2 regions of the Radiobacillus sp. PE A8.2 genome follow, and region 2 is predicted to be linked to the other one. Evidence: a T-box and tRNA genes for the amino acid it is inferred to sense, from the RefSeq annotation. Region 2 holds a T-box; the other holds one or more tRNA genes.
The links. The T-box of region 2 lies ahead of tyrS (tyrosine--tRNA ligase). A T-box ahead of a tRNA ligase gene usually reads a tRNA of that ligase, here a tRNA-Tyr.
Positions count from the first base shown of each region.

Region 1 (5,991 bases), on a different contig from region 2:
TTTCCAATACATAATATAAATCTGTTTTCATAAAAACACTACACTGATAGATGAACTTAATGAAAATATCGAAAATAATTACCGCCATAATACCTTGGAATATTGGGTTACTTGATATTAATGAACTAATTAATGCGATAAATAAAATAATATTATCGAATAACAGTCCACCTAAATATGGTACTAGTCGCTGTTTTGGTTGTAACTTCCATGTAGGTGTGAGATCAGTTTGTAGAACAATTAAAAAAAGTCTATGTCCAATCTCAAGTTTAGTGGCCAAACCATAGGATCTGGCTGCCAAAATATGACCCCATTCATGGTGAAGTAGGATAACGAATGTTATGCCAGAATAAAGTAATGTATTCATTATCATTGAATCAAATAAAAACAGGTCTTTATAATGTGGAAACAATTCTGGTTGTATAATAAAAATAGCAACATTAATAACTAATATTAAAAAATATAGTGACATCGTCCTTTTATTGAAATACCATTGACCTAATTTAATTGGAACACCTTGGAAATCTTTTGGGCTTTCATTTATCACTTGTTGATCAATTATATCTCCATCAATAGATTCTACTATATTCATATCTATTAACTGATTTGTAAAATCAGTCATGTCTATTTGTTCTTGCGGATATTTGATTTTTAATACTTCAGCGATTTTATCATTTGGAAAATTTTGTTCCATCATTTCTATCGCATCCACACATATTTTAGGCATCTCAAAAAACTCACCAGTCAGATTGTTCTCTGCAATATAGTTTTTCTTATCCTGACGTATAGTTAAAGGGGAAAGTTTTATTTTCGAATTATTTTTAATGATCATAAATTAGCTGCCACCTTTTTAAAATGTAAAAGGATACTAGAATATTAGACTAGCATCCTTTTACTAAAATCATTTTTCTATTATGATTTTGGTGGAGGAGGAAAGAAAATGCACCACCAACAAAGGCTACCTGTAGTTTTCACCTTAGAAAGTTTACGAATTTGCATAATTTCACCACCTTTCATTTAAAATTTATATATCAACTATTTAAGTATTCTAACCATTTAGGATAGACTTCCTTAAATGCGTCAACTAACGTTGGGTCAAACTGCGTACCTTTACCCTGTATTATTCGTTTATATGCCTCTTCTGCAGGCAATGCAGGTCGATATGAACGTGAAGATGTCATTGCATCAAAAGAATCAGCAATAGCAACTAATCTTGCCAAAAGCGGTATATTTTGATTACTTAGTTGGTCAGGGTATCCTTTTCCATCCCAGCGCTCATGGTGACTTCTTACTACACTTATACAATTTTGCAAACCCTCAATATTTGTTACTACTTTAGATCCAATCACTGGATGACTCTTAATTATTTCAAATTCTTCATCCGTTAATTTCCCTGGTTTAGTTAAGATATAATCTGGAATGTTTGCTTTTCCTATGTCATGCAATAAACAAGCAAAGTTAAGTGATCTTAAATCTAATTCGCTAAACTTTCCTAGATTTTTAGCAAAAATAATAGAATACTTTGCTACCCGTTGACTATGTCCTCGTGTATATCGATCCTTTAATTCTAAAGTTTCGACAACACCTCTCACAATTCCTTCTATTTGTACATCATATGAATCTTTTATTGCATTTACGTACTTGTGGAATCTAATGAGTATAATATAAGTAAAGATTGAAATAACGGCAATAATACTTATAGGTGCTATAACATTGGTTGTTTGCAAGATTATACCAACCAAACTGTATTTTAAGAGGGTTCCAATCAGAACTGTAAAAAAATATTTATTATTTACAAATATTGGCGTGAACAATATAAAAAAGATTTCTGTAATACTTCCAACATAGTAACTATCACTATTACCCCAATATAAAATAATATCATTCACAAAAATAATTGCAGTGTACGTTATAAAATAAATGTATTTTATTAGTCCTGGGTTGTCCTTATTAAAAAAATAAATAGCAATTGGTAGTAAACCTAAAAGAATTATGTATATTCCATAAGTAACACCCTGGGATACTACTTCATCTGCCCCATAAACTAAAAATTGTCCCAGAAATAATTCATATATTTCATAGCCTATTGAGATTGTATAGAATAGTATAAGGAAAAGTCTTGCTGCATATTTCTCTTCATTCAAGAGTGCGACACTATTAATATTTTTTTTTTGCATGATTGGTAACCTCACTATAAATGACATTCTAACTCTAATGTTTTATCAAAGTTTTAGATTATGAGATTCCTCTATTTATATCTTAGAGAAACATGAGTAATAACCAAAGGGACTTTTGACCTATATTAGAGTTTTATTTAGATTTTTTTGATTCATTGACAAGAATCGTGTAGATTCGACACTCTTATTATACAACAAACTGTCAAAGAAGAAAGTAAAAGAAAGTAAATTGTTAGTAATCTTCTCATATTCATTCTAGTTATCAAGTAATAGAAAAATTTATAAATAGTTTATCACATAGTTATTAGAAAAGTATAAATGGTTAATATAAGAACAATTAAATTTAAGAATTTATAATTTACTAATCTTAATTTCACAATGATGCTAGTATAGTTTTATAAAAGATATAATATATTGTTTAGTTTACATAATGAAAGAGTTCATTCAAATTTACTTATTTTCACTTTCATCAACATCATCCAAATCCAACCAAGACAACATTTCATGTACAACAGTATTTATTTTATCATTTACCATCTCATCACCATATTTTCTTTTAGCACGTTCGATGTTCACGAGGACTTTGTCACTAAACTGAATAACAGGTTCGTCAGTTTCAATATTATTAAAAAGATCAATTATTTCATCTAATGATTTATCAAATCTTTTTCTTTCAATTTCCGTTGCCTTCATATACATCACCCCGAATTAGATTATCCAAAGTCTTATTATTTACGCACTTATCAAAAATACTAAAAGGACCAGACTAATCCCTGGTCCTTTTAGGCTATCCCTGCTCTGTCTTCTTAACTTCTTCAATCAAGTAGTTGACGAAATATTCATCTCGTACCAACCAAGCTTGATGATATCTTTTTAAATATTGTTCAGTTTCTTCAAAACTGCTAAAAGTTTGTTCCATAATTTCTTGATTTTGTTTAATTACCCATTCTTGTTCATTTTTAAAATAAACAAAAAACATGTCATTATCTCGATTTTTATACATGGCTCCAAAAGTAGATTCTTTTACATTAAAACTATTTTGTTTAGCGTCTTCTTTTAAAGGCTCTAATTGAAATGTCGCTGCGACAAAATACTTGTATGCATCCTCAGTCAATTTTGCTCCCGATGCTTTTGCATGTCCGCCACCACCAAAAGTAGCCGCAATTGCAGAAACATCGACATTATCATGAATCGTACGGAATCCCATTCGCCTTCCACCAATATTTAAAATTACAATATAATCTAAGTGTGGAAACTCTTTACCTAACTCGTTTCCAAGTTCTGAATGATACATTTCAGCATAAACGACTCCGGCAAAATGATTATTTAATTGCGTTTGTACTAATTCACGCTTTTTCTTTTTTATATAGCGCTCTATCTTATGTTCTTCCATTTGAAGAATCTTTTGTTCAAATTCATCAAAATCAAAATGATTACTTGTTGTAAGGCGGTGTAGCATTTTTTGTTCAAATTCCTCTATAGATACTAAGAAGAACAATGCATTGAGCCGTTTTGCCTTTAGGTTATCATTTTTCTCCCATTCCCACGTATCATATTGCCTGACAAGCTCTACGAACTCCGAGACAGCAGAAGAAGGCTCCATTAATCCTTTGCCAATGAGGTATTCGTAAAACAATGAAGTTGCTGATGTTAAGTTACCTTTATCGTCTTCCACAACAACACTTGCCCATTCATAATCATTATAAGCAGTCGCAGATTTATGATGATCAATTAACTGCAACTTAGCACTGGACTGATAGAACTCTTCCAGTTTTGTTTCATTTTCTTTGCTTACTGATAAATCTGTAATGAATAAAAACGTATCTTCATTTTCATTTTCTAAAAACCACTTCACCTCTCGGTCAAGGCCCGAAATCGAGTTATATCGGACATTCACCTGTTTATCAAAAGCGAGTTTAGCAATAATTCCACACCCGACACCGTCTAAATCGTTATGCGATAGTAGTTTATACATAATGTTCACCTCTCTATGTAGTATGAGTTTTTCATCTCTAATTTATTGATAAGTAGAGTTTTGCATAAAAAAAAGTACTTCATACCCTTTTAAAAAGAATACTAGTACTTGTTGTATAAAGTGTTTAGAGTTATGTACAATATTGGTGGAGGGAGTAGGGCTCGAACCTACGAACCCGATGGGAGCGGATTTACAGTCCGCCGCGTTTGGCCAACTTCGCTATCCCTCCAAGATTAAATGTAAGTACGACCAATAGACTAAAACTATGGTCGGTTTTTGATGGAGGATGCAGGGCTCGAACCTGCGACCCCCTGCTTGTAAGGCAGGTGCTCTCCCAGCTGAGCTAATCCTCCAAGATAAGGTAAGTTTTTTAGGTAAGTTATTTTCGATTTCGCGAAAAACATTAGTGACCCGTACGGGATTCGAACCCGTGATACCGCCGTGAAAGGGCGGTGTCTTAACCACTTGACCAACGGGCCATATTAGAAAAATTTAAGATTTCGAATAGTAGCTACTCCTGCTACTTCGATCATGGAGTAATGGGCCTGAGTGGACTCGAACCACCGACCTCACGCTTATCAGGCGTGCGCTCTAACCAGCTGAGCTACAGGCCCTAAATGGAGCGGGTGAAGGGAATCGAACCCTCGACATCAGCTTGGAAGGCTGAGGTTTTACCACTAAACTACACCCGCAATTTCAGATATAGTTAGTTAAATTAATGGTGGCTCGGGACGGAATCGAACCGCCGACACACGGATTTTCAGTCCGTTGCTCTACCGACTGAGCTACCGAGCCATAATATTTTTAAAAGAAAAATGGAGGAGGAAGAGGGATTCGAACCCCCGCGGGCTTTGACACCCCTGTCGGTTTTCAAGACCGATCCCTTCAGCCAGACTTGGGTATTCCTCCATATATAAACTTACTCAGTGGACCCTGCAGGACTCGAACCTGCGACCGATCGGTTATGAGCCGATAGCTCTAACCAACTGAGCTAAAGGTCCAAAGATAGCGGCGGAGGGGATCGAACCCACGACCTCACGGGTATGAACCGTACGCTCTAGCCAGCTGAGCTACGCCGCTATAAAAAATGTAAAAGTGGAGCCTAGCGGGATCGAACCGCTGACCTCCTGCGTGCAAAACAGGCGCTCTCCCAGCTGAGCTAAGGCCCCGTTTTTGTAACTAGATTATTGCTTTCGCAAAAAAGTGGTCGGGAAGACAGGATTCGAACCTGCGACCCCTTGGTCCCAAACCAAGTGCTCTACCAAGCTGAGCTACTTCCCGTCAATGGCGCGCCCGAGAGGAGTCGAACCCCTAACCTCTTGATCCGTAGTCAAACGCTCTATCCAATTGAGCTACGGGCGCTTCAGATGTTTGCTTATGCAAAAATCATTGGTGCCGAGGGCCGGACTTGAACCGGCACGATAGTCACCTACCGCAGGATTTTAAGTCCTGTGTGTCTGCCAATTCCACCACCCCGGCATGGCAAGTTATTCTGGAGCGGAAGACGGGATTCGAACCCGCGACCCCCACCTTGGCAAGGTGGTGTTCTACCACTGAACTACTTCCGCAAAAACTTTGGTGCGGGTGGAGGGACTTGAACCCCCACGTCATAAGACACTAGATCCTAAGTCTAGCGCGTCTGCCAATTCCGCCACACCCGCATAAATGAAATTTTTTTTACTTTCGCACTTAATGAAGTTTATTTTGCTTTCGCAAAAAAACTTGATGAGCCATGAAGGATTTGAACCTTCGACCCTCTGATTAAAAGTCAGATGCTCTACCGACTGAGCTAATGGCTCCCTTAAATTCATCAAGATTACAACTGGTGCCGGCCAGAGG
Region 1 is NZ_JBJGXI010000074.1:10,242-16,232, forward strand. It holds gene ACI6MV_RS23710 (hypothetical protein) at 1-727, opposite strand, end outside; gene ACI6MV_RS23715 (HD-GYP domain-containing protein) at 1,032-2,177, opposite strand; gene ACI6MV_RS23720 (atypical membrane-integrating protein (Mistic protein)) at 2,628-2,870, opposite strand; gene ACI6MV_RS23725 (DHH family phosphoesterase) at 2,965-4,152, opposite strand; tRNA gene ACI6MV_RS23730 (tRNA-Tyr) at 4,296-4,381, opposite strand; tRNA gene ACI6MV_RS23735 (tRNA-Val) at 4,433-4,505, opposite strand; tRNA gene ACI6MV_RS23740 (tRNA-Glu) at 4,560-4,631, opposite strand; tRNA gene ACI6MV_RS23745 (tRNA-Ile) at 4,693-4,766, opposite strand; tRNA gene ACI6MV_RS23750 (tRNA-Gly) at 4,771-4,844, opposite strand; tRNA gene ACI6MV_RS23755 (tRNA-Phe) at 4,872-4,947, opposite strand; tRNA gene ACI6MV_RS23760 (tRNA-Ser) at 4,969-5,061, opposite strand; tRNA gene ACI6MV_RS23765 (tRNA-Ile) at 5,080-5,153, opposite strand; tRNA gene ACI6MV_RS23770 (tRNA-Met) at 5,159-5,232, opposite strand; tRNA gene ACI6MV_RS23775 (tRNA-Ala) at 5,249-5,321, opposite strand; tRNA gene ACI6MV_RS23780 (tRNA-Pro) at 5,357-5,433, opposite strand; tRNA gene ACI6MV_RS23785 (tRNA-Arg) at 5,438-5,514, opposite strand; tRNA gene ACI6MV_RS23790 (tRNA-Leu) at 5,543-5,631, opposite strand; tRNA gene ACI6MV_RS23795 (tRNA-Gly) at 5,646-5,720, opposite strand; tRNA gene ACI6MV_RS23800 (tRNA-Leu) at 5,729-5,813, opposite strand; tRNA gene ACI6MV_RS23805 (tRNA-Lys) at 5,879-5,951, opposite strand; tRNA gene ACI6MV_RS23810 (tRNA-Thr) at 5,976-5,991, opposite strand, start outside.
Region 1: it has a tRNA-Tyr gene. The T-box ahead of tyrS (tyrosine--tRNA ligase) is inferred to sense a tRNA for this amino acid. The anticodon was not compared.

Region 2 (5,991 bases):
ATGAATAATCCATTAATAATAGTAAGCATCTCTTCCCTCTCCACTACGTGTAAAGTTATTTACTAGAACTCTCCTAAGCGCCCTTTTAGTTACCACCTCATCACACCAATCAAACATACTCTGTACCGTAACTTTCTGTTTTACAAAGAGAGTCTTGTACTCTTGCACATTTCGTAGAACCCCGTCATCTACCTTTTCTGTAAAGTCACAGTACTTACATAGCAAAAAACTCTTAGCGCAACTAAGTAAAATTGCATTACATTCTGGACATATAATTCCTTTCCGCATTTGATGGTAATAATAATTTGGTAATCGTGTATATGGAGATTCTTCTATGTGATTGGCCAATAAATATTTAATAATTTTATATTGTTCACTCTTGGATTGTAATCTGTTCGTCGAAAGGGCATCAAAAAAATTCTGTAATTGTGTGGAAAAAACAATAGGTAAATCAGGTCTGAGCTTGTAGAGGTAAAAATGAGGCTGAATAAATATCAAATAGGATTCTATCGAGAAGTTTAAACGTAATGATTGGAGGAGTTGTCTGAGAAGTGATTCGCTTCTGTGCAATTGAATCAAAGGGTCTTTTATTTCATTTCCGGCTCTTGTATACCATCTTTCATCTTCTATAACAAAATCTCCTTGAAAATTTTTAACCTCAAACAAATACAACTTATTTCCAATGATAAGTAAAGAGTCAAGTTGAAAAAGAGTATTATTTTGTTCGAGTAAAAGGTCATTTAAAACAATAAAATGGTCAGGAAGTTTGTCCAACCAGCGATCAAAAATACATTCTCCTTTGTATCCTTGCTCAAGGTTACGATAGTAGTTCACCTCTTTCTCCGACAATTCCATTCTTTTGACGAGAAATCTTAATATTTGGAGTTCGGTAGACTCCACCCTGTTTTTAGAAATCATTAGACACTCCTTAATTGAATTTAGAAGAAATATTTCATTTTCTTGAATCTTCTAATTTTAAACTAGTGCTTTAATAAATAAATGTCAATATTTATCCAATAAAAAATAATATACATAGCCTTTCTAAGCTACTAATGGAGGAAAAAACGATTTTTTTCAATAATCCGAAAAATGATAATAATCTAGAACTAGACGCTGATCATTTGGTGTCTTTCTCACAAGACTCTATATTCGTGGCAGCTAACAAGTCAAGTGAATTTTGATCATCTTCTTAAATTGATTATTTAAATTTGCTTTACACAGTTAACCAATGCTAACTTAATGTTAAAGAAAAATAGCATTTCATTCAGTGTGCATATGAATGAAATGCTATTTTCAAACCTTCCCTATCTAATACTTTCAGTAAGAAGTCTCTTCCCTCTACTCAAACCTCATCAAGAAATACTTCTTCTTCCCTCGACGAATAATCGTAAATTTATCATCGATCCGGTCCTCTGCTCCGACTACGTGTGCTAAATCCTGCTGTCTTTCGCCGTTAATGTATACGGCACCGTTTTGGATATCTTCTCTTGCTTGACGTTTAGATGAAGCAATTTTAGCTTCGACAAGAAGGTCAACTAGTGGTTTGTCTTCTCTAGTAAAAGTTACAGTTGGCACGTCTTTAAAGCCTTGCTCAATTTCTGAACCATTTAGGTCTTTTAGATCGCCGCTAAATAAAGCTTCGGTAATTTTTTTTGCTTGTGCCAAGGCAGCTTCACCATGAACCATTTTTGTCATTTCTTCAGCCAAACGCAAGTGAGGCACGCGCTTTTCTGGTGCCGATTCTAATTGTTTCTCTAATTCATCAATTTCGTTTAATTCAAGGAAAGTGAAGTAATTTAAGAAGCGAATTACATCCCTGTCATCTGTGTTGATCCAGAATTGATAAAACTCGTATGGTGACGTTTTTAAAGGATCGAGCCAAACTGCGCCCCCAGCTGTTTTTCCGAATTTGGTTCCATCTGATTTCGTAATTAATGGGACTGTTAATCCAAACGCTTTTGCTTCTTCTGACTCACCACTTTTCGTACGGCGGATAAGCTCCATGCCGGCTGTAATATTTCCCCATTGATCACTTCCACCAAGCTGTAGTGTACAGTTTTCTTTTTCGTAAAGATTCAAGAAATCGACGGACTGTAAAATCATGTAGCTAAACTCGGTATAAGAAATTCCATTTTCAAGGCGTGATTCTACAGAATCTTTAGCAAGCATATAATTAATCCCGAAATGCTTCCCAGTATCACGCAAGAAATCAATCACGGTCATTTTTGACAACCATTCGTAGTTGTTTCGCGCAGCTGCGGCATTTTCACCGTTATCAAAATTAAGGATGCTAGCTAGTTGTTGTTTGATTTTTTCACTAAATCCTTGTACGGTTTCCAAGTCGTTCAATTGTCTCTCTGATGATCTACCACTTGGGTCGCCGATCATTCCAGTGCCGCCGCCGATTAACGCAATTGGACGGTGACCTGCAAGCTGAAACCTTTTTAACATTAACATCGGAACTAGATGTCCAATATGGAGACTGTCTGCAGTTGGGTCAAAACCAGCATATAAGGTAACTAGATTCTCTTCTAGATGTTTCGTTAAGCCTTGTTCATCTGTAATTTGCTGCACCAAACCACGTTGCTTTAAATCCTGTAAAATATCCACCATGCTCACTCCTCTTTAAAATTGAACGCAAAAAAGACCCCATCCCATAAAAGGGACGAGGTCTGTGCTCGCGGTACCACCCTTGTTGCATAAATATGCCACTCAAATAAATAACGGTGGGGTCACCGTCTCCTGTTTTCACAGAAGCAGCTCCAGAGTGTAATTCGTAACGTAATTATGGCTGTCTTGCACCATCCGACAGCTCTCTTATTCAGGGAATTACGGTACTACTATATTCTTTCATAGCATTTAATTTTTTCGTTGTGATACATTAATATCATAGTTCCGTATCAATTGCAACTTAAAGTAATAAAATTTTAATATTCCCTATTTGACGATTATGCTATAATTGTAATGATATTTAGGAGGTTTTGTCATGAATAGAGAACTAATCTATAAATATTTAGCAAATATAAAAGATTTTTGGCGAAAAGGTTTTCTCCAAAAAAGCTTTCGTGTTACATATGATGTCATTTGGAATATCATCCTCTTTTTCATCATTATTGGCGTTGTTGGACTATTCTTCGCTGGTGGGGTTGGAGCAGGATATTTTGCTTCATTAGTAAAAGATGAAGTTGTCCGTCCAAAAGAAGATATGGAAAAACAAATATATAATTACGAGGAAACATCTGAATTATATTTTGCTAATAACGTGTACTTAGGTGATTTTCAAACGGATTTGTACCGGGAAGAAATTTCCCTTGACCAGGTATCGGAACATCTAAAAAAAGCTATTATTTACACTGAGGATTCTTACTTTGAAACACATAATGGTGTCGTACCAAAAGCAATCATGCGTGCACTTTTTCAGGAAGCAACAAATTCCTCAGTAAAATCAGGCGGTAGTACGTTAACACAGCAATTAATTAAGAACCAAATCTTAACGAATGAAGTGTCATTTGAAAGAAAAGCAAAAGAAATTTTACTTGCACTTCGATTAGAGCAATTTTTCGACAAAGATGAAATTTTAGAAGCTTATTTAAACATTTCTCCATTTGGTAGAAATGCTTCTGGTAGAAATATTGCTGGTGTACAAACTGCTGCCCAAGGGATTTTTGGCGTTGATGCAAAAGACCTAAATATCCCACAAGCCGCATTTATTGCTGGACTTCCGCAAAGTCCATCTTATTATACACCTTTTACAAATAGTGGCGAGTTAAAGAGTGAAGATGGCTTGCATCCTGGTCTCAGCAGAATGCAAACCGTACTAAGTCGGATGCATGAAAACGGCTATATAAATGACACAGAATATGAACAATATTTAAACTATGACATTGTTGCAGATTTTGCAGAACCAACACCTTCACCACTAGATAAATACCCTTATGTAACGAATGAGGCAGAATCAAGGGCAGAAGAAATTATTGCTGTTTACTTAGCTGAACAAGCCGGCTACACAGAAGCGGATTTAGCTAGTAATGAAGAACTAAAGGGTGAATACCAAATCCGTGCGGAGCGGTCATTAGAGCAAGATGGTTACAAAATACACACAACTATCGACAAAGAAATCTATGACACATTCCAAGAGGTTGCAAAGAATTTTAAGGAATATGGACCAGACCGCCCAGAAGAAATTGTCAATGAAGAAACAGGGGAAAAAACAACGATAATGGAACCAGTCCAAACAGCGAGTATCTTAATTGAGAACAATACCGGTAAAATTGTTAGCTTTGTTGGTGGTAGAGATTTCAACCTAACAGAAGTAAATCACGCTACTGATGCATTACGCCATAATGGTAGTACGATGAAGCCGATTCTCGTCTATGGACCTGCAATGGAAGCTGGCGTTGCTCAGCCAGGATCAATTATTGCAGATATCGAGGGAACTGTTGCCACGGGAGTTAACGGTAGTCCTTGGAGCCCTAATAACTATAGTCGTATCTATCATGGACTTGTTTCTGCAAGAGAGGCTTTGAATCACTCATATAACGTACCTGCTGCAAAAGTATACATGGACATTATAAATAATGACCCTGCTGCACAGTATTTAGAGAAAATGGGTTTCACATCACTAGAGCCCATCGATCATGACATCCCTTCACTTGCTCTTGGAACACCAACTTATGGAGTCACTGTTGAAGAGAATACGAATGCTTATTCAACATTTGGCAATAACGGTCAATTTGTTGATGCTTACATGATTGAAAAGATTGAAACAATTGATGGGAAGATTATTTATCAACATGAAAGTGAAGCTGTTGAAGTCTTCACACCTCAAACGAACTATTTAACAGTTGATATGATGCGTACCGTTTTAACACAAGGGAATGGTACAAGAGCCATAAATCAATTACAGAATAGAAATGTTGACTGGGCAGGTAAAACCGGGACAACTAGTAGTTATTATGATGCATGGTTCATGGGCGTAAATCCAAATGTATCATTAGGTGTTTGGTTAGGATATGATCATAACAAACGGTTACCTAACAGTGTCAGTAGTACAAGAGCAACATTGTGGGCGCAATTTGTTAATGCAGCAACAGAAGTTAACCCTGAGTTAATGGCCCCTACTGAGCGTTTTGAGCGGCCTGGTGGTCTTGTAGAACGGTCCTACTGTGTGACATCGGGAATGCTTCCGTCATCACTATGCACCGAGCTAGGCCTTGTGGATTCAGATATTTTTAATGCAAAATATGTTCCTACAAAACGCGACAATAGCTTAATTAAAGGCACGTATGTCATCGTTAATGGTAAAGCTTTTATTGCTGGAGAAAATACACCGAATGAATTTATCCAAGAAGATGGAATCGCCTTTAATCCTGAATGGTTAAAGGAGAACGGATACGATACACTGAATGATATTACGGATTTAATTCCTAGAGGCGGAAGCAGTATATGGAATGATATTAAAATTCCAAGTACAGACGAAGTTGCTAATGATGGTCAAAATCCGAATACCCCTGGCTCATTTGTGAACCGAAATGGCACACTAACATGGGATGTATCATCGAGTACAGATGTTGTAGGGTATCGCATCTATCGTGCTAATAACCCGACTGCTCCATTTGAACTGATTGGTAGTACAATGGAAACAGCTTATAGGGTGAATAATAATAAAGCACTTTATCTTATAAGAGCGGTGGACTATTTCGGTCAAGAATCAGCACCATCAAAAAAAATAACGATTGGTGATTTCACAGAAGAAAAAGAAAAAGAAAAGCCAACTAAACCGGATCAACCAGAACCACCGGCACAAAAACCGGATGAGGATGAATGATACAGATAATAGATCTTGGTGAATCTGAAACAATAACATACGAGAAATCGAAAGTAACAATTAAGTGATGCTAAAACCTCTGTCAAGATTTTGACAGAGGTTTTTCATTTTCTCCTAACATCACCGCTGTTATTCTTGTATAATGAGGATAACTAAAGCAGATA
Region 2 is NZ_JBJGXI010000052.1:31,567-37,557, reverse strand. It holds gene ACI6MV_RS20925 (nuclease-related domain-containing protein) at 13-918, opposite strand; gene tyrS (tyrosine--tRNA ligase) at 1,339-2,610, opposite strand; T-box leader at 2,659-2,863, opposite strand; gene ACI6MV_RS20915 (transglycosylase domain-containing protein) at 2,987-5,827, shown strand.